DNA from 2 places in the Clostridium beijerinckii genome. Region 1 is predicted to be linked to the other one. Evidence: a T-box and tRNA genes for the amino acid it is inferred to sense, from the RefSeq annotation. Region 1 holds a T-box; the other holds one or more tRNA genes.
What was found. A T-box is a leader RNA that pairs with one kind of tRNA and senses whether it is charged. The one in region 1 lies ahead of ileS (isoleucine--tRNA ligase), so its partner is inferred to be a tRNA-Ile.

Region 1 (11,786 bases):
TATTAAAGTTATAGAAATTAATAATAATATGACTTTAATGACATTAGAAGATATAATTAATGGAAACAAAAATGAAGATTCTTACGATGAAATGCAGTTGAGTGAAAAGGCACTAATTTTCAATGGATTTAAGGATGAACAATTGAAAGTTACTATTAGATATATTAGAAGCTTTATTCAAGGTGGAGTACTTGCTGTATCTACAGCACAGAATTACAAGTGGACTTTTAAATATCTATTAGAGCACTTAATTGAGGAAAGAGAATGGTATAAAGAACAACAAAAGGGGAGAAAGTAAAGTGAGTCGTGTAGGAGAAAATATAAAACAAGCTAGAGAAAAGAGCGGACTTACAGTTAAAGCTTTAGCTAAAAAACTGGGTGTAGCAGAAAAATATTTAAATGAAGTTGAAATGGGAAGAAAAGTTGCACCTGAATCATTAATAGATAAAGCAGGCAAGGTATTAAAAGCTGATTTAAATGATATAAGCATGGTTGTTACAGATGAAGTATTGATGGAAGAAAGAAAAACTTTAAAGGAAATTCCTAAAAGAAATGTAGAAAGTTCAGAAATTTGGACAGATGCTTTCTCATCAGTACTTAGAAGTGTTCCAATATATGATTATTCACTATCTAATAAAAAGGGTTCTAAAGAGATGCCTATTCATTCAAATAAAATCGAGAATTATCCTCAAGATAAAGTATTTTATTTAGAAATTGAAGATGATGAAATGAATGGATTTAGAATGCTAAAGGGTGATGTTGCATTTGCACATGCTGTGAAGGATATAAGTAATAGCGGATTTTTCTTAATAGATTATAAGGGGAAAAGAAAAGTAAGACAAATAAAGGTATTAGGTAATTCTAAATTACTTTTAGTAAGCAATGCTGGAAGTCTTCTTACTGAAACCATGGAATTAAAAGAAGTAGATGTAATTGCTAAATTAGAAAGACTAGAGATTACATTATAAACAACTAATGTAAGAACTCTTATATTGAAGAATTAAAGCGTAGGTAGAAACAGAGAATAATTGAATTTTTCAGTTATTCTCTGTTTTTGTTACATTAAAACATTTAATTGCATAGTATATCTATGAATATATTAAATTAAGGTGTGGTAATTATGCCTGAATTGGAGACGCAAATATCTTCAAAGGTAGATGCATCAATAGGATTATTAACTAATGTTCCAAAAGCTATATTAGATGAGTTGGGTTATAAGTATCAGAGTCAGGGTAACAATGTGGAGCTCACTATTTTATATAGAGATACTCAAGAACAAACAAAATCATTTGTTGAAAGCTTAGGAGGAACTTTTCAGGATTTGGGATTTAACTTTGCTGTTGTTAATATACCCAGAGATAAATTAGAACAGTTATCAATGAGTAATTCTATTCAATATATAGAATTACCAAAGAACTTATATGAGCAAGACCAAGAAAGTAATAGGGCATCCTGTATACTTCAATTGGCTCCAGATTTTGATGTTTCAGGCGAAGGGGTATTAGTCGGGTTTGTAGATTCGGGGATAGATTATACTCACCCTGCCTTTATGGATTCCACCGGAACATCCACTAGAATAGAGTACATTTATGATTTAAGTACAGGGGGAAATGTATATAATAAGCAAATGATAAATGAAGCAATAAAATCCAATAATCCCTTCTCAGTAGTTCCATCAATAGACAATAGTGGACATGGAACTCACGTTGCAGGAATCGCATGTGCTGGGGGAAGAATAAATCCGATGTATAGAGGAGTAGCTCCTAATTCGTCTATAGCAATGGTTAAAGCTGCTAGGGGAACTGCAATCCTAAGCTCTCAGATTATGCAGGGAATCAAATTTCTTATAGATAAAGGTAAAGAACTGAATATGCCGCTAGTTATTAGCATTAGTCTTAGCACTAATGATGGAGCACACGATGGAAGCAGCTTACTAGAGCAATACATTAGGACGATATCTAATTTAGAAAGAGTATCTATTGTTATTGCGGCAGGAAATGAAGGTGATGCAGGTCATCATGTTGGCGGGCAATTAGTTAAAACACAAAGGCAAATTTTTAATATAGCAAGCGAAGAAAGATCAATAGTAATGAATTTTTATAAGACAATATTGCCTAATATATCAGTTAATATAATAAATCCAACAAGCCAAGGAACTGGAAATATTAATATACAAGAAGGTTATATCCAAGGAACAATAGGGAGTGATAGATATGATATATATGTATCTGGACCTAAACCTTTTGAATTGAATAGTGAAATCAGAATAATTCTTTCTGCTAGATCTGGCTTTCTTGTTGAAGGTGTATGGACATTAGAAATAAATGTTACGAATGAATACTTAGGAGCATATTCAATATGGCTTCCAGTTTTAGAAGGATTAAATCCTGCAACTAAGTTTTTAGAACCTAATCAATATAATACGCTTGGCATACCAGCAACAGTAGATAATATAATAGCTGTAGGAAGTTATAATTATAGAACCAATAATTTATCATCATTCAGTGGAAGAGGTGCACAAGATCAGAATATAGTAAGACCTGATTTAGTAGCTCCAGGAGAGGATATTGCAGGGCCGGTACCAAATGGTGGATATGATAATAAAACAGGTACATCAATGGCTACTCCTCAAGTGGCTGGAATATGTGCATTAATGATGCAATGGGGAATAGTTAAAGGAAATGATCCATATTTGTTTGGTCAAAGGTTAAAATATTATTTATTAAGAGGAGCTAGAAGAAGACGTACAGATGTGACATATCCAAATCCCTCATGGGGATATGGTGAAGTGTGCATATTCAACAGTTTAAGAGCGTTACAAAATGATTTAAATGCCATTTTGACTAGAGGAAATATAAATTCAAGAGATATACAGGTAACAAATAGCATACCTAATAAATATAATATTCTGAGAAAAAATATAAAGAGGGAAGTTATGGAGAATACGAGTAGTGGAAATACCTCAACAAATATCGGTAGGTTAAAGATTCAATGTTTCAGGGGGGAGGATTATATTCCAATTGATGGAGCCAGAATAACGGTAAGAACACCACAAGGATCTGAAAATGTTAATAGTATTCAGCTAGTTACAGATTCAGTTGGATTGACACAAATAATTGAATTGGCAGCACCACCTTTAGAATATTCTTTAAACCCTAATAGCAACCAAGTGCCTTACAGCTTATATGATATAACAGTTGAAAGAGATGGATTTAATCCTATAGTAATAAGGGGATGTCAAGTATTTCCGACACAAGTTGCCTATCAGATTTGTAATTTGACAAGTAACTCAGGAAGGGGAATGATGAGACAAGAGGTTATAAATATACAACCAAATACCTTAAATGGAAATTTCCCACCTAAAATACCAGAGGATCCAGAAAAGCAGTTACCTCTACCAAGTTCAGGAGTTGTATTACCTCAACCAATAGTTCCAGAATACATTATTGTACACCAAGGGGGACCAAATGATCCATCAGCGCCAAATTATAAGGTACCTTTTAAAGACTATATTAAAAATGTTGCTTCCAGTGAAATATACTCAACTTGGAATGAATCTGCTATAAGAGCAAATATATTCTGCATTGTATCATTTACACTAAATAGAATTTATACTGAATGGTATAGAGGAAAAGGAAAGAATTTTGATATTACTAGTTCAACAGCTTATGATCACGCATTTAATTATGGAAGAAATATTTACGACAGTATAAGTGCTATTGTAGATGAAATATTTTCTACTTATATAAGGAGAGTTGGAGCTAAACAACCACTTTTGACACAATATTGTGATGGAAAGAGTGTTACTTGCCCTCAGTGGTTAAGTCAATGGGGAAGTCAGCAATTAGCTCAACAAGGAATGGTTCCATATGATATTTTGAGAAATTATTATGGAAATGATATCGAATTAACTACAGCTGAAAAAGTTTCTGGAAGCCCACAGTCATACCCAGGTGAACCGCTTACTATAGGATCTTCAGGTCCAGCAGTAAGAACTATTCAGAATCAATTGAATAGAATAGCTAGAAATTATCCTTTGATACCTAAGGTTGCTGAGGATGGACAGTTCAATCAAAAGACAGCAGATGCAGTTAAAACATTTCAACAGATATTTACATTACCACAAACTGGGGTTGTTGATTATGCAACATGGTATAGAATATCAGATATTTATGTTGGAGTATCAAGAATAGCAGAGCTTAGAGATTCTTCAAATTTAAGAAGCACACTTGGAATGAATGAATTTATACCTCCGATTATACCAGGTTTAGATAATAAAAGAGGAATCCCTAAATTTTATTATTAGAATTATATTAGAATGTTTTTTAGATTTAGAAGCAGTTCCCATTTTCTCTACCAGCTATATTATATAGCTGCGATTAGAATAGGAGCTGCTATAATTAATGGAATTATTAGAGGTTATATGTATGATAAAATTTATTTTTCTATTCCTTCTAGATTAAATTCAGGAATGAAATCAGAGATGTTAGCACCTTCATCTTGTATAAATCCATTAACTACGCCAATATCTAAAGCATAATTGATTAGGCTGTCGTAGTGTTTTGGATTAAGTTTCTTATTTATTTCTGGATAATCGCAAGCATTAAACATAGGAATATATTGATTCATTAAGCTTATATAAATATCGGTTTTATATCTATTATATAGAATATCTATTATCTTTTTTGAATCAAAAAGGAGTCCAGGAAGCATTAGGTGTCTTACAATAACTCCTTTTAGTATATTTCCTTTTGAATCAAACTTGGGAGTGCCAACTTGTCTTAGCATTTCATCTATTATGTTAATAGTATTGGAAGCATAATCATTAACTTTAGAGTATTTTAGAGAATATTTATTATCAAAATATTTGAAGTCCGGCAAATAAACATCAATATATCCATCTAATAATTTTATAGTTTCAATAGAATCATAACTATTGGTATTATAAAGAACTGGGATAGTTAAATTATTTTTTTTAGCTATTTTTAAGGCTTCAATTATCTGAGGAACATAATGGGTAGGAGTCACTAAGTTAATGTTGTTTGCACCTTTTTCCTGAAGTTCTAGAAAAATCTCGGAAAGTCTTTCAATAGATATTTCTGCACCAACAACTGATGTACTTTTATTAAAGTCAGAACAAGACGAATTAGCATTAATCCCCTGACTTATATTATAGTTTTGGCAAAATACGCATTTTAAATTACAGTGAGAAAAAAATACAGTACCTGAACCATTTCCTTGTGAAATAGGTGGCTCTTCCCAAAGATGAAGGGAAGCCTTAGCCACTTTTATGTTATTGCTCGCTTTGCAATATCCTATTTCACCATTATTTCTATTTACTTTACAATCTCTATTACACAAAGTACATTCATTTAATAAATCTAGATAATTCATTTATATCAAATCCTTTAAGAATAATTATTAATATATTTTATAAAAAGTATATCATAATTATTTGATTTGAGCTGTGTTAGAAAAATCTTTTTTGTGCTTAAAAAAGAATAATATACATTGGAATATAAAAATCAAACTTAATAGACCAAATATAGGATATAGTTTAGTTATAAGAGTTCCAAATCCAAATTGGGAGATTAAAAGAGCAAGACTTATTACGATAAAGATGGCTTTTTTAAATTTTATATTAAATGTTTGCTCTAGGGTTTTGCTTATGGAATATATGTCAGAAACTTCGGTAGAAAACATCTCCAACCAGATTATCACGAGTAACAATGCTTGAATTAAGTTACCAAATCTATTAGCGACAAAAAGTAAAGGAATCTCATATTTATATATATAAGGTTGATTAATTGTTAATAATAAATTTATCATTAAACAAAGTATAGTTAGTCCAATTGCGCCGGTTACTATTCCAGCAATCATTATTTTACTTTTCTTCATTTGGGTGCTAAGTGGTACTAGGACTCCTGAGGCTGAAAGTGTATTATATCCAGCATAAAGTACTGTGGAAATAAGGATTCCAGTTTTTTGTTTTGGAAAGCTAGCGATATTGTCTAACGAAACTGTATTTCTACAAAATGCAAAATATAAAACTGTAATCAAAGTAAGAGTACAAATTAAACCTGGAACAATAAAGGAATTAACTTCAATTAATCCTTCAGTATCTCTAAGTAGAAAAAATATGGCTATTACAATCATTATTAGTGAGCCGATTATCTTTGGTATTCCAAAAAACTGATGTATCAAAGCACCACTTCCAGCAAGTATTATAGATGCGCTGGAAATAAGAAAGAGAGTTGTTATAAAACCAGTGATCTTACCAAATATATTAGGGCTTATTATATTCATAACATCACTATAAGAGCTAAGATTATAATTAATACTTATTCTAGAAATTATAGAACTTATTAAGATATAGAAAATACCACAACCTATAATTCCTATGAAACTAGATATACCGTATTGAGTAAAAAATTCTGTGATTTCTTTTCCAGAAGCAAGACCAGCACCAACTATTGTTCCGATGAACACAGTGGCAACTTGAAATACTTTTACCATTTCCTTTTTCAATATTTATCCCCCTTAAAGAATGTTCCTTTTATTAAATATATAAGGTTTACTTTTAATTTATTCTTTAAATGTTACAATATTTAAAGAAGGTATATTAGACACATAAAGAGGAGGAAATATGAACAGTTTTTGGGATGGAAAAAGATATCATAGTTTAAACTATTTTTTAAGAAATAAATTTGGTGAAAAAGTATTTAAAATATCTTTGGATGGAGGATTTTCTTGTCCGAATAGAGATGGAAAGATAAGTAATGGGGGCTGTCTTTTTTGTAGTGAGAGAGGTTCAGGAGATTATGCTGGTGACAGAGAATTGTCTATTTCAAAGCAATTTCATGATATAAAGGATATGATGTCACAAAAGTGGAAAAGTGGTAAGTATATAGCTTATTTTCAGGCTTACACAAACACGTATGCACCTATTGATGAGTTGAAAAGAAAATATGAAGAGGCATTAAATCAGGAGGGGGTTGTAGCTATCGCAATAGCCACAAGACCTGATTGCTTAGATGATGATGTATTAGAATTATTGGAGAATATAAACAATAAGATTTACCTTTGGATAGAGCTTGGACTTCAAACCAGCAATGATGAGACTGCTAAAAGAATTAATAGAGGATATAAATTAGATGTATTTGAAAATGCAATGAGAAAATTAAAAGAGAGAAATATTGATGTAGTAGTTCATGACATCTTAGGATTACCGGGTGAAACTAAAGAGGATATGTTAGAAACAATAAATTATATAGCTCATTCAGGGGCTAAAGGAATCAAACTACATTTACTACATTTAATGAAGCAAACGCCTATGGTAAAGTTATACGAGGCAGGAGATCTTAAGTTCCTATCGCAAGATGATTATATAGATCTTGTGACTCATGGAATAACACTACTTCCAAAGGACATGGTAGTTCACAGGTTAACAGGCGATGCACCGAGAGATCTTTTGATCGGACCAATGTGGAGTTTAAAAAAATGGGAAGTTTTAAATTCAATAGATAAGACGTTAGAAGATAACAACTTATGGCAAGGAAAAAATTTCAGGGAGTAACTATATATTAATTCTAATGATTAGGAATGGAGTAAGTAAAATGAAAATAGATATTATAATCTCAGCAGATGATATAGTTGAAAGCAGAGTAAGGAATAAGATTGCAGTTATAATCGATATATTTAGAGCTACATCTGTAATTATAACAGCACTAGATAATAGAGCAAGAGAAGTTATTCCTTATTTGACTATTGAGGAAACACTGGAATATGCAAAGAAACTTAGTAGAGATAATTACATTTTAGGAGGAGAGAGAAAAGCTGTTAAAATTGAAGGTTTTGATCTATCAAATTCGCCATTAGAATATATAAAAGAAAAAGTTGAAGGTAAAACAGTGCTTATGACTACAACAAATGGAACAAGAGCTTTAACAAAGTCAACGGAGGCCAAAAGAGTTTTTATAGGGGCCATGATAAATGGAGAATCAGTGGCGAAAAAATTGATTAATATAAATGATGATGTGGTTATTATTAATGCAGGAACAAATGGAAACTTCTCAATGGATGATTTTATTTGTAGTGGATATATAATTAATCAAATGCTAGATGTTAATAGAAATATAGAATTAACAGATATAGCAAAGACAGCCTCTATGATATATAAAGAAAATATAAATATTTTGAGTTATGTACGAGAAGCATCTCACTATTCAGTAATGAAATCCTTAGGATTAAATAATGATATTGAATATTGCATAAAAAAAAGCATCATAGATATAGTTCCAGAATATAAGGACGGAAAAATAACTTGTGAATGAAAAACTTTTAAGATTATGACTAAAAGTAAAACACATACATGATTTATTTAATCTGTATGTGTTTTGCTTTTCGAATTTACTATGAGTAAAAGTTTTATGATTATATGTTTTCTCTTGATTGCTTTAGTAAATCATTTATTCGCGGAGAACAATTTCTACCTCCGCATGAACCACTGCCTGCACCAGTAGCCTTTTGGACCTCTTTTATAGTTGAAGCACCATTTTTAATAGCTTCCTTAATTTTTGATCTAGGTATTGCCTTACAAGTGCAAGTTTTTGTTAATTTATCTAAAATTGCTTCATTCAAATTATTTTCCATAATAGTATCTCCTAAAAACATTTTTTAAGTTAATTGAAAAACTAACTTTATCTTAATTATACATTTTATAATCTAAAATAAAAGTATAGTTAATTAATATTATAACAATAATTATAAAAAAATATCCTATATTAAATAATAATTTTTATTATTATTTTAATATTGTAGATAATGGAATAGGAATTAAGAAGGAAGAAGAAAAGCGAATATTTAATAGATTTTATCGAAGCGATATATTTAGAGGACAAAATATTAACGGAATGGGAATCGGTCTTAGTTTATTGAAATCTATCTCAAAGAATTTTGGGATTAAGTTAAAAGTGAATTCAGAATATGGCGTTGGATCTGAATTTATATTATTGATTCCTAAAATAATTAAATAAGAGAATCCTAGGAAACGTTACCTTATTTGCTAAAGGGTCTATATAGTTATTTTATTTAAAATGTAAAGCTATCTAAATCATTAAGAATACTAGATTTAGATAGCTATGTTTTATATTAGTATTATTATAACTGTAGTAAGAAACCAGTACAGTTATATATGAATAAAATTATAAAACCAATGTCCAGATTGAAGACCTAAAACTATTGCCAACCTAAATAAACATATAGTTGATATGCCTGCTAAGATTCCGGTGATTAATCTCCTTGTATTAGTACTCTTAAAGTACATGAGATATTGACCAAACCCATCAATTAAAAGTGGTAGCATCAGTAATAATTCTATAATTATATGAATATTTTTAGATAATATTACGTATGTGAGTCCGAGAATATATCCCAGTAATATTCCCGTGCATCTTGCACATAATGGAAATTGATGACCTCTAAAAAAGAACGATCTCTCAGGTAATTGATGGCAGAAAAACATATAGTTTAAGACTTTTTTACAATTAAGCATTTAACTTAGTATGATGATAAGCTTCCTAGCATTCCGAGTACAAAAGCTAGAACGTAAAAAATTATCCAGATAATTATTCCACCAATCATCCATTTACATACTAAGCTGGCACTTTGAGGCTTTTCATCTTTCCATAAGAAGTATAATATTATTCCTACTACTGGAAAGCAACAAGACGCAATTCCGGCTAAATGAGATGGATTGTCCAAAGTACCTTTAGAAGACATATTATTACCAGTAGCAACACCACAATGTATACATACGGCAGCGTTATCATCTATTTGTTGTCCGCAATTCTTACAAAACATATATTTCCCCCTTTAAGAAGATACTATTTATAGTATTGTTAATAATACAACTTATGAGTAAATATGTAGTTATATTCATGATAATATTTAATTTTATATCTTAGTTAAGCTATAAAATTGTTAATATGATATCGCACTAACTTTATAAAATTAGGATTGAATTATTTTATAACATTAATTAGTAATAAAGATACAATTAGTGTTTGATCATGAATTGACATTTAAAAATCATTAATATATAATTATTACAATAAAAGACGATGATTAGGAAAAGTATCTTAGATATTATTTTTAGAGAGTAGCTGGCTGGTGTAAAGCTATAATAAATCTTAGAGAAAATCACCTAGGAGTTGGAGGCTGAAAGGCGTAATGCCGAATAAGTTATCACGTAAGAGCCTGCGTTAAAGGATAGAGTATGTATGTACTTGAAATAAAACATTTAATTTTGCGTTTAGATGTTTTAACCTTAGGTGGTTTGCGAATTCAACTTCGTCCTTTAGGATGGAGTTTTTTTATGTTTAAAAAAGTATGCAAAAAGGAAACAATTCTTAAAGAGAATAATATAGTTTACTTAGCTGAAAGGGGAATTTTTAATGTACAATAAGGTAGATTCATCAAAAGGTACCGTCAAAATTGAAAAAGATATAGCAAAGCTTTGGACAGAGAAAGATATAATAAAGAAGAGCTTTGACTCAAATTCAGATGGAGAATATTTTACTTTTTATGACGGTCCACCAACAGCAAATGGAAAGCCACATGTTGGTCATATTTTGACAAGAGTTATGAAGGATATAATTCCAAGATATAAAGTAATGAAAGGGTATAAGGTTCTTAGAAAAGCTGGATGGGATACTCATGGACTTCCAGTAGAGTTAGAAATAGAAAAGAAACTTGGAATCTCAGGAAAAGAACAAATAGAAGACTTTGGTGTAGAAAAGTTTGTTCATGAATGTAAAGATAGTGTATTCTCATATGTTAGCTTATGGAAGGAAATGTCTGAACAAATTGGATTCTGGGTTGATATGGATGATCCATATGTAACGTACCATGATAATTATATTGAGTCTGAATGGTGGGCTTTAAAGCAAATGTGGAATAAGGGCTTATTGTATAAGGGCCACAAAGTAATGCCTTACTGTCCAAGGTGTGGAACAGCGCTTTCATCCCATGAAGTTGCTCAAGGATATAAGGATGTTAAAGATTTAACTGCAACTGTAAAGTTTAAAGTTAAAGGTGAAGAAAATAAATATATATTAGCATGGACAACAACTCCATGGACATTACCATCTAACTTAGCATTATGTATAAATAAATCTTATACATATGCAGAAGTAAAGGTAGGAGAAGAAATTTATATTTTAGCTAAGGATTTAGTAGGTAAGGTTTTAGGAGATACTGAATATGAAATAGTTAAAGAATTTAAAGGTGAAGAATTGCTAGGTACTGAATACGAACAATTATTACCTTTTGCAAAAGTTGAAGGAAAAGCTTTCGTAGTAATTCATGGAGATTATGTAACATTATCAGACGGTACAGGAATAGTACACATTGCACCAGCTTATGGTGAAGATGATAGTCTTGTTTCAAAGAAAAATGGAATTGCATTTATAAATTTAGTAGATACAAATGGTAATTTTGTTGAAGAAGTTACTCCATGGGCAGGAAAGTTTGTTAAGAAGTGTGATGAAAGTATTGTTAAATATTTAGAAGAACGTAATCAATTATTTACAGCACAAAAGCACACTCACTCATATCCACATTGCTGGAGATGTGATACGCCGCTTCTATACTATCCAAAAGATAGTTGGTTTGTTGCGATGACTAAAATGAGAGATAAATTACTTGAAAATAATAATAAAATAAATTGGTATCCTGATAACACTAGAACAGGAAGAATGGGTAAGTTCCTTGAAAATGTTATTGAC
Region 2 (11,786 bases), 310 kb from region 1:
GCCGAAAGGCGTAGTCGATGGACAATTGGTTGATATTCCAATACCACTATAATCGTTATTATCGATGGTGTGACGGAGAAGGATAGGATGTGCTAGCTATTGGATGCTAGTCTAAGCGTTTAGGGAGTTGGGATTGGCAAATCCGTTCCAACAATTCTGAGGCGTGATGGGGAAGGTTCTACGGAACCGAAGTATCTGATTCCATGCTTCCAAGAAAAGCATCTAGAGAGAGAAGTAGTGCCCGTACCGCAAACCGACACAGGTAGATGAGGAGAGAATCCTAAGGCCGACGGAAGAATTGCAGTTAAGGAACTAGGCAAATTGACCCCGTAACTTCGGGAGAAGGGGTGCCTGAGAAATCAGGCCGCAGAGAATAGGCACAAGCAACTGTTTAACAAAAACACAGGTCTCTGCTAAAGCGAAAGCTGATGTATAGGGGCTGACGCCTGCCCGGTGCTGGAAGGTTAAGGGGAACACTTAGCGAAATATCGCGAAGGTGTGAACTTAAGCCCCAGTAAACGGCGGCCGTAACTATAACGGTCCTAAGGTAGCGAAATTCCTTGTCAGGTAAGTTCTGACCCGCACGAATGGCGTAATGACTTGTGCACTGTCTCAACTGCAAATCCGGCGAAGTTGTAGTGCGAGTGAAGATGCTCGCTACCCGCGATTGGACGGAAAGACCCCGTAGAGCTTTACTGTAGCTTAGCATTGAATTTCGGTATTGTCTGTACAGGATAGGTGGGAGACTGGGAAACTAGGGCGTCAGCCTTGGTGGAGTCGTTGTTGGGATACCACCCTGATAGTATTGAAGTTCTAACTGGATGCCATGAAACTGGTGACAGGACATTGTTAGGTGGGCAGTTTGACTGGGGCGGTCGCCTCCTAAAATGTAACGGAGGCGCCCAAAGGTTCCCTCAGAACGGTCGGAAATCGTTCGAAGAGTGTAAAGGCAGAAGGGAGCCTGACTGCGACACCTACAAGTGGAGCAGGGACGAAAGTCGGGCTTAGTGATCCGGTGGTACCTCGTGGGAGGGCCATCGCTCAACGGATAAAAGCTACCTCGGGGATAACAGGCTGATCTCCCCCAAGAGTTCACATCGACGGGGAGGTTTGGCACCTCGATGTCGGCTCGTCGCATCCTGGGGCTGAAGTAGGTCCCAAGGGTTGGGCTGTTCGCCCATTAAAGCGGCACGCGAGCTGGGTTCAGAACGTCGTGAGACAGTTCGGTCCCTATCCGTCGCGGGCGTAGGAAATTTGAGAGGAGCTGTCCTTAGTACGAGAGGACCGGGATGGACTGACCTATGGTGTACCAGTTGTTTCGCCAGAAGCATAGCTGGGTAGCTAAGTCGGGAAGGGATAAACGCTGAAAGCATCTAAGTGTGAAGCCCACCTCAAGATGAGATTTCCCATAGCATAAGCTAGTAAGACCCCTTGAAGACTACAAGGTTGATAGGTCAGAGGTGTAAGTGCGGCAACGTATTTAGCTGACTGATACTAATAGGTCGAGGGCTTGACCAATATAATCAAGTTGTAATATACATTAAAGAAACTGTGTGCAATTTTGAAAGAACAAAGTTTTTTCAAAAAGGAAACTCGCTCAACGAAGTTGAGGAGTACAGTTCATGAAGCCAAATCAAAGATTTGGAATGAACTAGCATCTCGTGATGATGGCATAGAGGTAACACTCCTTCCCATTCCGAACAGGAAAGTTAAGGTCTATAGCGCCGATGGTACTGCATGGGAGACTGTGTGGCAGAGTAGGACGTTGCGAGGTAATCTTGTAGATTACAAGAGTTAAGTTAAAGAAATTTAACTTACGGATCTTTAGCTCAGTTGGTTAGAGCAACCGGCTCATAACCGGTAGGTCTAGGGTTCGAGTCCCTGAAGGTCCACCATGGGGGTATAGCTCAGTTGGGAGAGCACCTGCCTTGCACGCAGGGGGTCAAGAGTTCGAATCTCTTTATCTCCACCATTGAAAACTATGAATTTTATTCATAGTTTTTTTATTTTTTTATTATAAATATTATTTAACAACAATATTTATTACTAGCATGAGTTATATGATGCAGAAAATAGTAGAACAACAGTATAAAATAGGCTAAAAATACTAATTGTTAAAGTATACAATGAATGAATTATAATATATAATTTATATGTAAAATATATGTAAAAATGTAATTTAGTATTTTTATTTATTGTATAAAAATTATATTGCGAGGGGTAGGATTATGGTAAGAACTATTGTCTGCAAAAAAGATGGATGTAGCGGTAATGAATTTCATATATCAACAGAAGACAATAAACTTAAATTAGTCTGTAAAGACTGTGGAAGTACTTATTATTATGATGTGAGTTATTATGAATTTATAATGTTATCAAATTGTGCAGAGTGTAATAACGATACATTTAAGGTGTTTAATAATTTAGATAAACAAGGAATATATGCTAAGTGTTCTAAGTGTGGTGCTCCACCAGAAAAAATATACATTGATGATGAAGGTGTACAAGTTACTTATGAAGCAAAGTTGCTACAAGATATAAAGCAGTTTATGTATCAAATTGATCAAAGAATCTGTAGTTTAGAGATGAAAATAGATGGTTTGGAAAAGGGGCAAGAATTATTAGAAGAATCACTTGCTTATATAAATAGATATATGTCTGAGTAATATAATATCTGTGAATTTTAAAATTGTACTTAAAGAGGATGGCGTATGAAGAACAAAAGGAAAATTATTTACTGGTTTTTATTAATAGTTTGGATGATAGGGATATTTATTATGTCTAATCAACCTGCTCAAATATCTGATTCTCAAAGTGAAGGCGTAATAAATATTCTTTCTGCTATAGGTATCAATATGAATGGAATCTTTGGGCAGCTTACTAATTTTATAGTTAGAAAATGTGCACATTTTCTTGAATATATGGTATTATCATTACTAGCATTTAATGTGTTTAAATTGTATTTTAACATCAGAAGGGTTATTTTTGTGACAGTAGCTTTTGTATTTTTTTACGCTTGTTCTGATGAAATACATCAATTATTTGTTTTAGGAAGAGAAGGTGCTTTTAGAGATGTTATAATAGATACGGTTGGAGGCATTACACTAATATTGATTAATCTATTTAGAATGCATATAGTTGCCAAGTTTAATGAAGATAAATAAAAGATAATTTGAATAATTGGGATATAGTAATTTAAGATTAAAACCAAATTAATCATTCAAATTTTAAAATAATATAAATCAGTTAATTATATTAAGGTATGAAAATAAGGAATAAAAATTGTGAAGGCTAAGTATATGATGCAAATTAAGCATTATGTACTTAGCCTTCATTTTCTATAACAGAAATTAAATATGTTATGCAAACATAAGTATAAGTTAGTGAGAAACAAATATAGACATTGGTTTAATTGGAGTAAACAAAATTACAATTACTCTAAAATTACTTATTAAACCTATTTATGAGATGAATTAAATTTTATTTTAAATAGATCATTTACTTTAAATAGAATATAAATAAGAATAAGTATTAATAATCCATCAAAAGTGAAGTTGAACAAAAATAATTGTTTCGCGGTATCAGCCTTTCCATTGCCTACAAAAGGCATTGGAAATTGAAGCATACCTATAAATATAACAGTCCAAAGCAAGAAAATTTTGTTCTTTATTTCAGGATTAGAACTATTTCGAATATATTTATACAGTGAGCATAACAGAATAATAAGATAAATTAATCCTATAAAATATAAATTTCTAGGTAATATTTTTTCCCTTATAGATGACCAAAGTGTGAAACGATGGAAATCCCTAACTGGGGTTGAACTATCAGCTTTTGAGTACTTACCTAGTCCAGTACTAGTATAAAATGCCTTACTTGCGGTATATTTCATGCCATTTAATAAACGAGTAGGGTGAGTTAAATAGAATTTTGCAAGTTTAAAGTTATTTATTTTGCTGTAGAATTTTTCATCAGTTATTTCTGAACCAGGAATATATTTGACATATTCATCGGAATCCAAATAAGCATGTTTCCCAGCCTCAGCTGATAAATCAGGATCTAAGCCTAAATCTACCAAGTCTTGCTCTGGAGTAGTAGATTCGTTTAATACGCCATAAAAGACTGAGTTATACTGGGTGTCTTTACTTAAGTTGTTGCTATTCATATTGATGCGAATAGGATAGATTATCAATAAGCATGTAATAACATATAAAATAGCTAAACTGATTTTATTTAGATTATATCTATTATTCAATAATATTTTACATATAAGAATTATAATAATAGGTAAAGAAGTAATAACTTGTAATTTAGAACCTAAAAATAAAAAGGCTGAAAATAATATATAAAGTATTTTCGACATTAATTTTTCCGTTCCCTTTATTACGTATTTGTATTGAATATAGTTAAGAATGGATGCAACAAGCAATGATAGTGTAGTTATCATCATTGGTTCTCCATATAGGCTATTAAACCAAATTAAATAATTGCCATCAAAGAAAATGAATGCGGTTATTAGTACAACCATCATAGATTTAATATTATTTTTTATATTCAAAGATTTTAATATTATGATAAATGAAAGAATATATATAATACTATAGATGACAGCTAAATATTGAGTTTTAAATATATTATGATCAAGTGATTTGCATATATAATTAACAAGTATTATTAGATAGCTCAAACTACAATTCCAGATGCTTTTAGAATCGGTATTGTTTAAAGGGGTAATCTTATAATCAGTCACAATAAAGTCGTAATATCCTACAGAGTTAGGATTGTTCGTATCTGAGTCTAATAATGACAGACCAGATATATTCATAATTCTATAGAAATCACCTTGGTCAGCAACACCCACTTGGGGTTTTATAAATAGGACTCCGATAGTTATAGAAATTGCAAGTAAAGCAAACCAAAACATATAGAAGTTTCTTAAATTCTTTTTTGCTTTCATTAAATTTTCCTCCACAAAGATAGATTTAAAGTAATAAACATGATTATAAAGATATTAACAGATAAAATTATAATGTTTTTTGGTTAATACTACAAGAAAACATCAAATTAATTTAAAGGGCTACTTCAAAAATAGGATAAATATAAATTTTCAGAAAATTAAGAAAATAAGGAGGATTTAACGAATAGAAATAGAAATATAACATATAGCATTATTAAGTGAAAGGCAGGTGGGAGCCAATCTCTAGGGTAGATTAAGGGTTTGGCAGCATTATGAAAGATTATAGTATTAAAAATTTAAGAAATGTAGGATTAATGGGGCATAATGGAACTGGAAAGACTTCCTTAGCGGAAAGCCTTCTGTATTATTCAAAAATTACAGATAGATTAGGGAATATTGAGGATGGGACTACGGTTTTAGATTTTGATACTGAAGAAAAGAAGAGACAATTTTCTATTGCTCTTTCAGTAGCACCAATTGAATTAGATAATGTTAAAATAAATCTTATAGATATTCCTGGATATGCAGACTTTCAAGGTGAATGTATCGAAGGAATGAGAGCCGTGGATGTAGGTATGATAGTTGTAAGCGGAGTTTCAGGTGTCAAGGCGGGAACTGAAAGAGCCTGGGAATATTGTAACAAAATTAAATTGCCTAGAACATTTTTTATAAATAAATTAGATAGAGAGAACTCGGATTTTAATAAAGTATTAGCATCTCTTAAAGAAAAATTTGGCATCAGCGTGGTGCCTATTCAGTATCCTATAGGAGAAGAAGACAATTTTAAAGGGGTAATAAATATAATATCCAAACAAGCAAGAGTATACGATGTAAAGACCAAGGAAATAAAAATACTGGATATACCTGAAGAGCTCCAGGATGAAGTTGAAAATTGTAAGAAGATGATTATGGAAGCTGTCGCTGAGACTGATGAAGTATTGCTTGATAAATATTTTAGTGAAGGCGAATTGAGTGATGAGGAAATATATAAGGGCCTTATAAGTGGATGTGCTAGTGGAGATATTGCCCCTGTTATGTGTGGAAGTGCTACAAAAGTTATTGGAATGGATTCTTTAATTGATGATATTGTAGAATGTTTTCCATCGCCAGAATATGCTATTCCACAAAAAGCTGTAGACGTTTTAAATGATGAAGAGGTTTTTGTTAATCTCAATCAAGATAAGCCTTTTTCTGCATTAGTATTTAAAACTATTGCAGATCCATTTGTAGGTAGGATATCATTTTTTAGAGTTATTACAGGTGAAGCGAAAGATGATATGACAGTATTAAATGTTAATAAAGATAAGAATGAAAAGTTATCCCATATATGTTTTATTAGAGGTAAGACACAAATACCAGCTAAAAGAATAATAGCTGGTGATATAGGTGCTATTTCTAAGTTACAGTATACAAATACAGGCGATACTTTAGCTAGTTCTGATTTTAAAGTAATATATGACAAAATGAATTTTCCTAAAACAGTTTTCTCAATGGCTGTAATCCCTCAAGCTAAAGGGGATGAGGAAAAGATATCTCAAGCCTTGGCCAAGTTAAAAGATGAAGATCCTGTTTTTCAAATTGATAGAGATGTAGAAAACGCAGAAATTGTAATCTCAGGACTAGGAGAAACACATATTAATGTAATCGCAAGTAAAATAAAAAGTAAATTTGGTGTAGAAGCAGTATTAAGTTTACCAAAGGTACCTTATAAAGAAACTATAAAGGGATTTTCAGATGTACAAGGAAAACATAAAAAGCAGTCTGGTGGACATGGACAGTATGGAGATGTGGTAATTAAATTTGAACGTAGAACAGATGGGGAGGAAGAATTAGAATTTATTGATAACGTTGTTGGTGGCGCAGTCCCAAGAAATTTTATTCCAGCAGTAGAAAAAGGATTAAGAGAGTGTATAACTCATGGTGTTTTAGCAGGATGCCCAGTTATAGGTCTTAAAGCGACTCTTCATGATGGATCATACCACTCTGTAGATTCTTCTGAAATGGCTTTTAAGGTTGCAGCTTCTATAGCTTATAAAAAGGGATTAGAGCAAGCTAAACCTATTCTATTGGAACCTATAATGAAAGTAGAAGTTATATTACCAAATGAATATATGGGAGATGTGATAGCTGATATAAATAAAAAGAGGGGAAGAGTAATCGGAATGGAGCCAGAAGGGGACAAACAAAAGGTTATATCAGAAATTCCGCTTGCCGAAATTAGAAAATATGCTACTGAATTGAGATCTTTAACTCAAGGAAGAGGAGTATTTACAAAAGAATTTGCAAGATATGAAGAAGTTCCAGAGATAGAGGTAGCAAAAGCAATAGAGAGCATTAATGAATTAAGAAAATAACATTATGGAAAGTTATAGATAAAGTTCATTAAATAGGAATAAAGAGTACTCTAGTGTAGGTATTACATAAAGGGTACTTTTTATTTATGTGCTTAATATTTGGGCTTAATAAAGAGAAATAAAATAAAAATTACTATAATTAAGGAATAAGGTAAATTTTACATTAATATATATAGGATAAAATCATGTGCAGAAAGACATAATATTTTAGTAATAGTATATTTTATACAATTTGAACAAGGGGGCCTGTACAATGTCAGATTATAGCATGGATATTAATGGAAACATAGAATTGAGTGATTATAGTAATATATTTGACTATTTAAATATAATAGACAAAGATGATAATTTTGTAATAAGGATAGATAGAAATAATAAGGATGATATAGAATTAATTAATTCTATGCTTCAAGATAACAAATTTAATATCAATTATACACAATATGACGATTTTGGGAACTACTACATAAGCGCCAATAAAGGATCTTGAAAAAATATTATTTAAAATACAGGTTTTATTGGAATAGCATAATATAGTATAATATGTATTAGCAAATTGTTTTTTATTGGTATATTAAATAAAATAAAGGAGAGTTATATTATGCAAAAATATGTTATAGGAGTAGATTTAGGGGGAACTAAGATAAGTACTGCATTATCTAATTTAAATGGAGAAGTGTTATGTCAAACAACAGTTCCTACAAATGCAAGCGAGGGAGAAATTCCAGTATTAAATAGAATTATAGAATCTGTTGAAAAAGTAATTAAAGATGGATCAGTAACTTATAAAGATATAAAAGGAATTGGTATCGGTTCCCCTGGACCTTTAGATGCTGAAAAAGGAACTATAATCTATACACCAAACCTTCCATTTAAGAATTTTAATTTAGTGGAACCTTTGAATAAAAAGTTTGAAGTTCCTGTATTTTTAGATAATGATGCAAACGTTGCAGCTATTGGGGAATATATGTTTGGTGCAGGAAAAGGCGCTAAAGATGTAGTATTCTTCACAGTAAGCACTGGAGTAGGTGGCGGTGCTGTCTTAAATGGAAAGGTATATAGAGGGCACACTTCAAATGCATTAGAAATTGGACATATGACAGTAGCACCAGATGGACCAAGATGTAATTGTGGAAATATAGGATGTGTAGAAGCAACATCATCAGGAACTGCAATTGCAAAAAGAGGGCAGGAAGCATTAGCTAGCAAAGTTGAAACTTCATTAAGAAAGTATGATACTATTACTTCATATGAGGTGTTTACAGAGGCGGCTGCAGGAGATCCAGTTTGCGTGGATATAATTAATAATGCACTGAATTATTTAGGAATAGCTGTAGCTAATGCAGTATCTATATTTGATCCAGAAATTATAATAATAGGCGGTGGTGTATCAAAAGCTGGAGATATTGTTTTTGATACAGTAAGAAAAGTTGTTGATAAGAGATGTTTTAAATCTATGGCAGAATCAGTTAAGATTGTTCCAGCAGGATTAGGTACAGATGCAGGAGTAATTGGTGCGGTAGCATTAGCATTGCTTGAAACAGAAGATAAGTAATGCTAAGAATGAATTAAGTAAAGTAGTGGGATTTTTAGCTTAATCCTAGAACTCTAAAGCATTTAGAATAGACTTTTAGAATAGAATTACAGATAGATGTGAATAAATATTAAAAATTTCACATAAAATTAGAACAAAAAGCTCTCTTTGCAATAAATTTTTTCTTCTCATACATATTACTAAGTTTATTCTAGGTTAATTACTTAATTAGGGAGACTTTTATTTTGATATTTAAAGTATTTACCTATAATAGATCGGGATGAAAAAATTTTTTATATAAGCTATCTCTAGATATACTTAGAGATAGTGTATTATAAAAGAGTATATTTTATATGAAACCTATTCAATAGATTGTTGGATAGGTTTCAATCTTTAACTATGATATAAAAAGAGATTATTGTAATGAGTAACAGTTTAGTAGTATAATTTCTAATTAATAATATTATTGTGGACTTGCAAATTAAATAAGAAGAAGGTAATAAGATGAAAGCAGAGATTATAGCCATAGGAACAGAAATTTTATTAGGCGATATAATTAATTCAAATGCCCAATATTTAGCTCAGGAGTTAGCAGCTCTTGGAATAGATATGTATTATCAGCAAGTAGTAGGAGATAATGAAATAAGAATTATGCATGCATTTGATGAGGCATATAGCAGAAGTGATATCATAATAACTACAGGAGGACTTGGACCAACTGATGATGATATTACAAAAGAAGTTGCGGCTAAATATTTTAATAAAGAATTGATTGAGGATGAAAATTCCACTAAAAAAATAAGAGATTATTTTAAATTTAGAGAAAGAGCAATGACTCAAAATAATTTAAAGCAAGGGTTAATTCCAGAAGGAGCAACTGTTATAAATAATAATAATGGAACAGCACCAGGAGTTATAATGGAAGATGATAATAAGATAATGATCATTTTACCTGGGCCACCAAAAGAAATGAAACCAATGTTTGAAGAATCGGTTAAACCATATCTTCAAGAGAAATCAGATTCAATATTGGTTTCAAGAGTTGTTAAGATACTTGGAATAGGGGAAAGTGCTGTTGCAGAAGAGATTAAGGATCTAATAGACGCTCAAACCAATCCTACAATTGCGCCTTATGCAAAAGATGTAGGAGTAATGCTTCGTATAACTGCAAAGGCTGAAACTAAAGATGAAGCACTAAAATTGATAGAACCAATTGAGGAAGAAATTAAGAACAGACTTGGGGATAATGTTTATGCAACTGAGGATATTAACATAGAAGAAGTTGTAGCTAGGCTTTTGATAGAGAAGAAACTAACAATATCTACAGCAGAATCTTGTACTGGTGGCATGATAGCAAGCTATCTTATTAATTATCCAGGTATATCGGAAGTTTTTTTAGAAGGCGCTGTAACATATTCTAATGAGGCTAAGCATAATAGACTAGGCGTTAATAATGATATTTTAAACCAGTATGGAGCTGTAAGTGAAGAAACCGCAAGAGAAATGGCAATTGGTATTGCAAAGACAGCTAATACTGATGTTAGTATTGTAACAACAGGAATTGCAGGACCAGAAGGCGGTACTTTAGAAAAACCTGTTGGATTGGTTTTTATAGGTGTGTATGTTCAAGGAAAGGTAACGATAAAAAAATGTTTGTTTAAGGGAGACAGAAACAAAGTAAGGCTTCAGGCTACAATTACAGGATTAGACATGCTAAGAAGAATTCTTATTAAATAAATTATGCAAAATAAAAATGCCATAATATATTTCAAACGAAGTAATATATTATGGCTTTACAAATTGTATATAAATAAAAATGGGGGAGAGGCGATTAAATATTGAAGTTAAATACTTCATTATTATTTATTGCCAAATTAAATTTATTTATACATAATTTAGATAAAAAATTTATAATTCTTTTATAGCCTCGCTCAATGTTTTCCCGAAGGAATCGTTAATAACCAAATTAGCCTTGGAATCAGCAGAGGTAGAACTTTTATTTATTAATACAAGATTCTTTCCTTTAAAATAATTGATAAGTCCGGCAGCAGGATAAACAACAAGTGAAGTGCCACCTATAATAAGAGTATCTGCATTAGAAATTGCAGTTATAGAGTCTCTAATTACTTTATCGTCTAGACCCTCTTCATAAAGAACTACATCGGGCTTAACAGTTCCACCACATTTAGTGCAAATAGGAACTCCTTTAGATTGTAGGATAAAATTCACATCATAGAATTCGTGACATTTAACACAATAATTTCGATGAATGGATCCGTGAAGTTCGAATACATTTCTGCTTCCAGCCATTTGATGGAGTCCGTCTATATTTTGTGTAACGATAGCTTTTAATTTTCCCATTTCTTCAAGTTTGGCTAATGCTAAGTGTCCAGCATTTGGTTTAGCATCTGGGTATATAAGTTTTGCTTTATAAAATTTAAAAAATTCTTCAGGATATCTAATATAAAAAGTATGTGATACTAACTGTTCAGGAGTTAATGTAGCATTTAATTTCTCGCTAAACAGGCCATTTGAACTTCTAAAGTCAGGTATATTAGATTCCGTACTGATACCAGCTCCGCCGAAAAAGACTATATTACTACTATTCTTTAATATTTCTGATAACTTTTCAATGCTCATAGAAAAACCTCCAAATTAGAATTTATTTTAAGTATTAAAAACACATTATCATGTATATTTAATTATTGCACAATTGATTAGAAAAATAAAATATAAGCCCTGATAAATTAAACATTTTAAAATATTTATAATAAAAAAATAAAAAATGTGTTGACATAATATAAATAACTCGATATAATACTACTTGTATCTGGTGATGACGGCGTAGAGGTAACACTCCTTCCCATTCCGAACAGGAAAGTTAAGGTCTACAGCGCTGATGGTACTGCATGGGAGACTGTGTGGAAGAGTAAGACGTTGC

Region 2: it encodes a tRNA-Ile, which carries the amino acid that the T-box ahead of ileS (isoleucine--tRNA ligase) is inferred to sense. The anticodon was not compared.

Annotation. Positions count from the first base shown of each region.
Region 1 is NZ_CP144906.1:48,067-59,852, forward strand. It holds gene PZA12_RS00220 (DUF3783 domain-containing protein) at 1-298, shown strand, start outside; gene PZA12_RS00225 (helix-turn-helix domain-containing protein) at 300-968, shown strand; gene PZA12_RS00230 (S8 family serine peptidase) at 1,121-4,306, shown strand; gene PZA12_RS00235 (radical SAM protein) at 4,438-5,394, opposite strand; gene PZA12_RS00240 (transporter) at 5,452-6,528, opposite strand; gene PZA12_RS00245 (TIGR01212 family radical SAM protein) at 6,647-7,576, shown strand; gene PZA12_RS00250 (2-phosphosulfolactate phosphatase family protein) at 7,617-8,333, shown strand; gene PZA12_RS00255 ((2Fe-2S)-binding protein) at 8,434-8,652, opposite strand; partial or broken gene PZA12_RS00260 (sensor histidine kinase) at 8,763-9,035, shown strand; gene PZA12_RS00265 (DUF2085 domain-containing protein) at 9,188-9,553, opposite strand; gene PZA12_RS00270 (zinc-ribbon domain-containing protein) at 9,559-9,861, opposite strand; T-box leader at 10,113-10,361, shown strand; gene ileS (isoleucine--tRNA ligase) at 10,455-11,786, shown strand, end outside.
Region 2 is NZ_CP144906.1:5,295,230-5,307,015, reverse strand. It holds rRNA gene PZA12_RS23810 (23S ribosomal RNA) at 1-1,518, shown strand, start outside; rRNA gene rrf (5S ribosomal RNA) at 1,658-1,774, shown strand; tRNA gene PZA12_RS23800 (tRNA-Ile) at 1,819-1,895, shown strand; tRNA gene PZA12_RS23795 (tRNA-Ala) at 1,897-1,972, shown strand; gene PZA12_RS23790 (hypothetical protein) at 2,229-2,666, shown strand; gene PZA12_RS23785 (VanZ family protein) at 2,712-3,164, shown strand; gene PZA12_RS23780 (hypothetical protein) at 3,458-4,957, opposite strand; gene fusA (elongation factor G) at 5,230-7,311, shown strand; gene PZA12_RS23770 (hypothetical protein) at 7,565-7,801, shown strand; gene PZA12_RS23765 (ROK family protein) at 7,913-8,866, shown strand; gene PZA12_RS23760 (competence/damage-inducible protein A) at 9,350-10,582, shown strand; gene PZA12_RS23755 (NAD-dependent protein deacylase) at 10,754-11,485, opposite strand; rRNA gene rrf (5S ribosomal RNA) at 11,675-11,786, shown strand, end outside.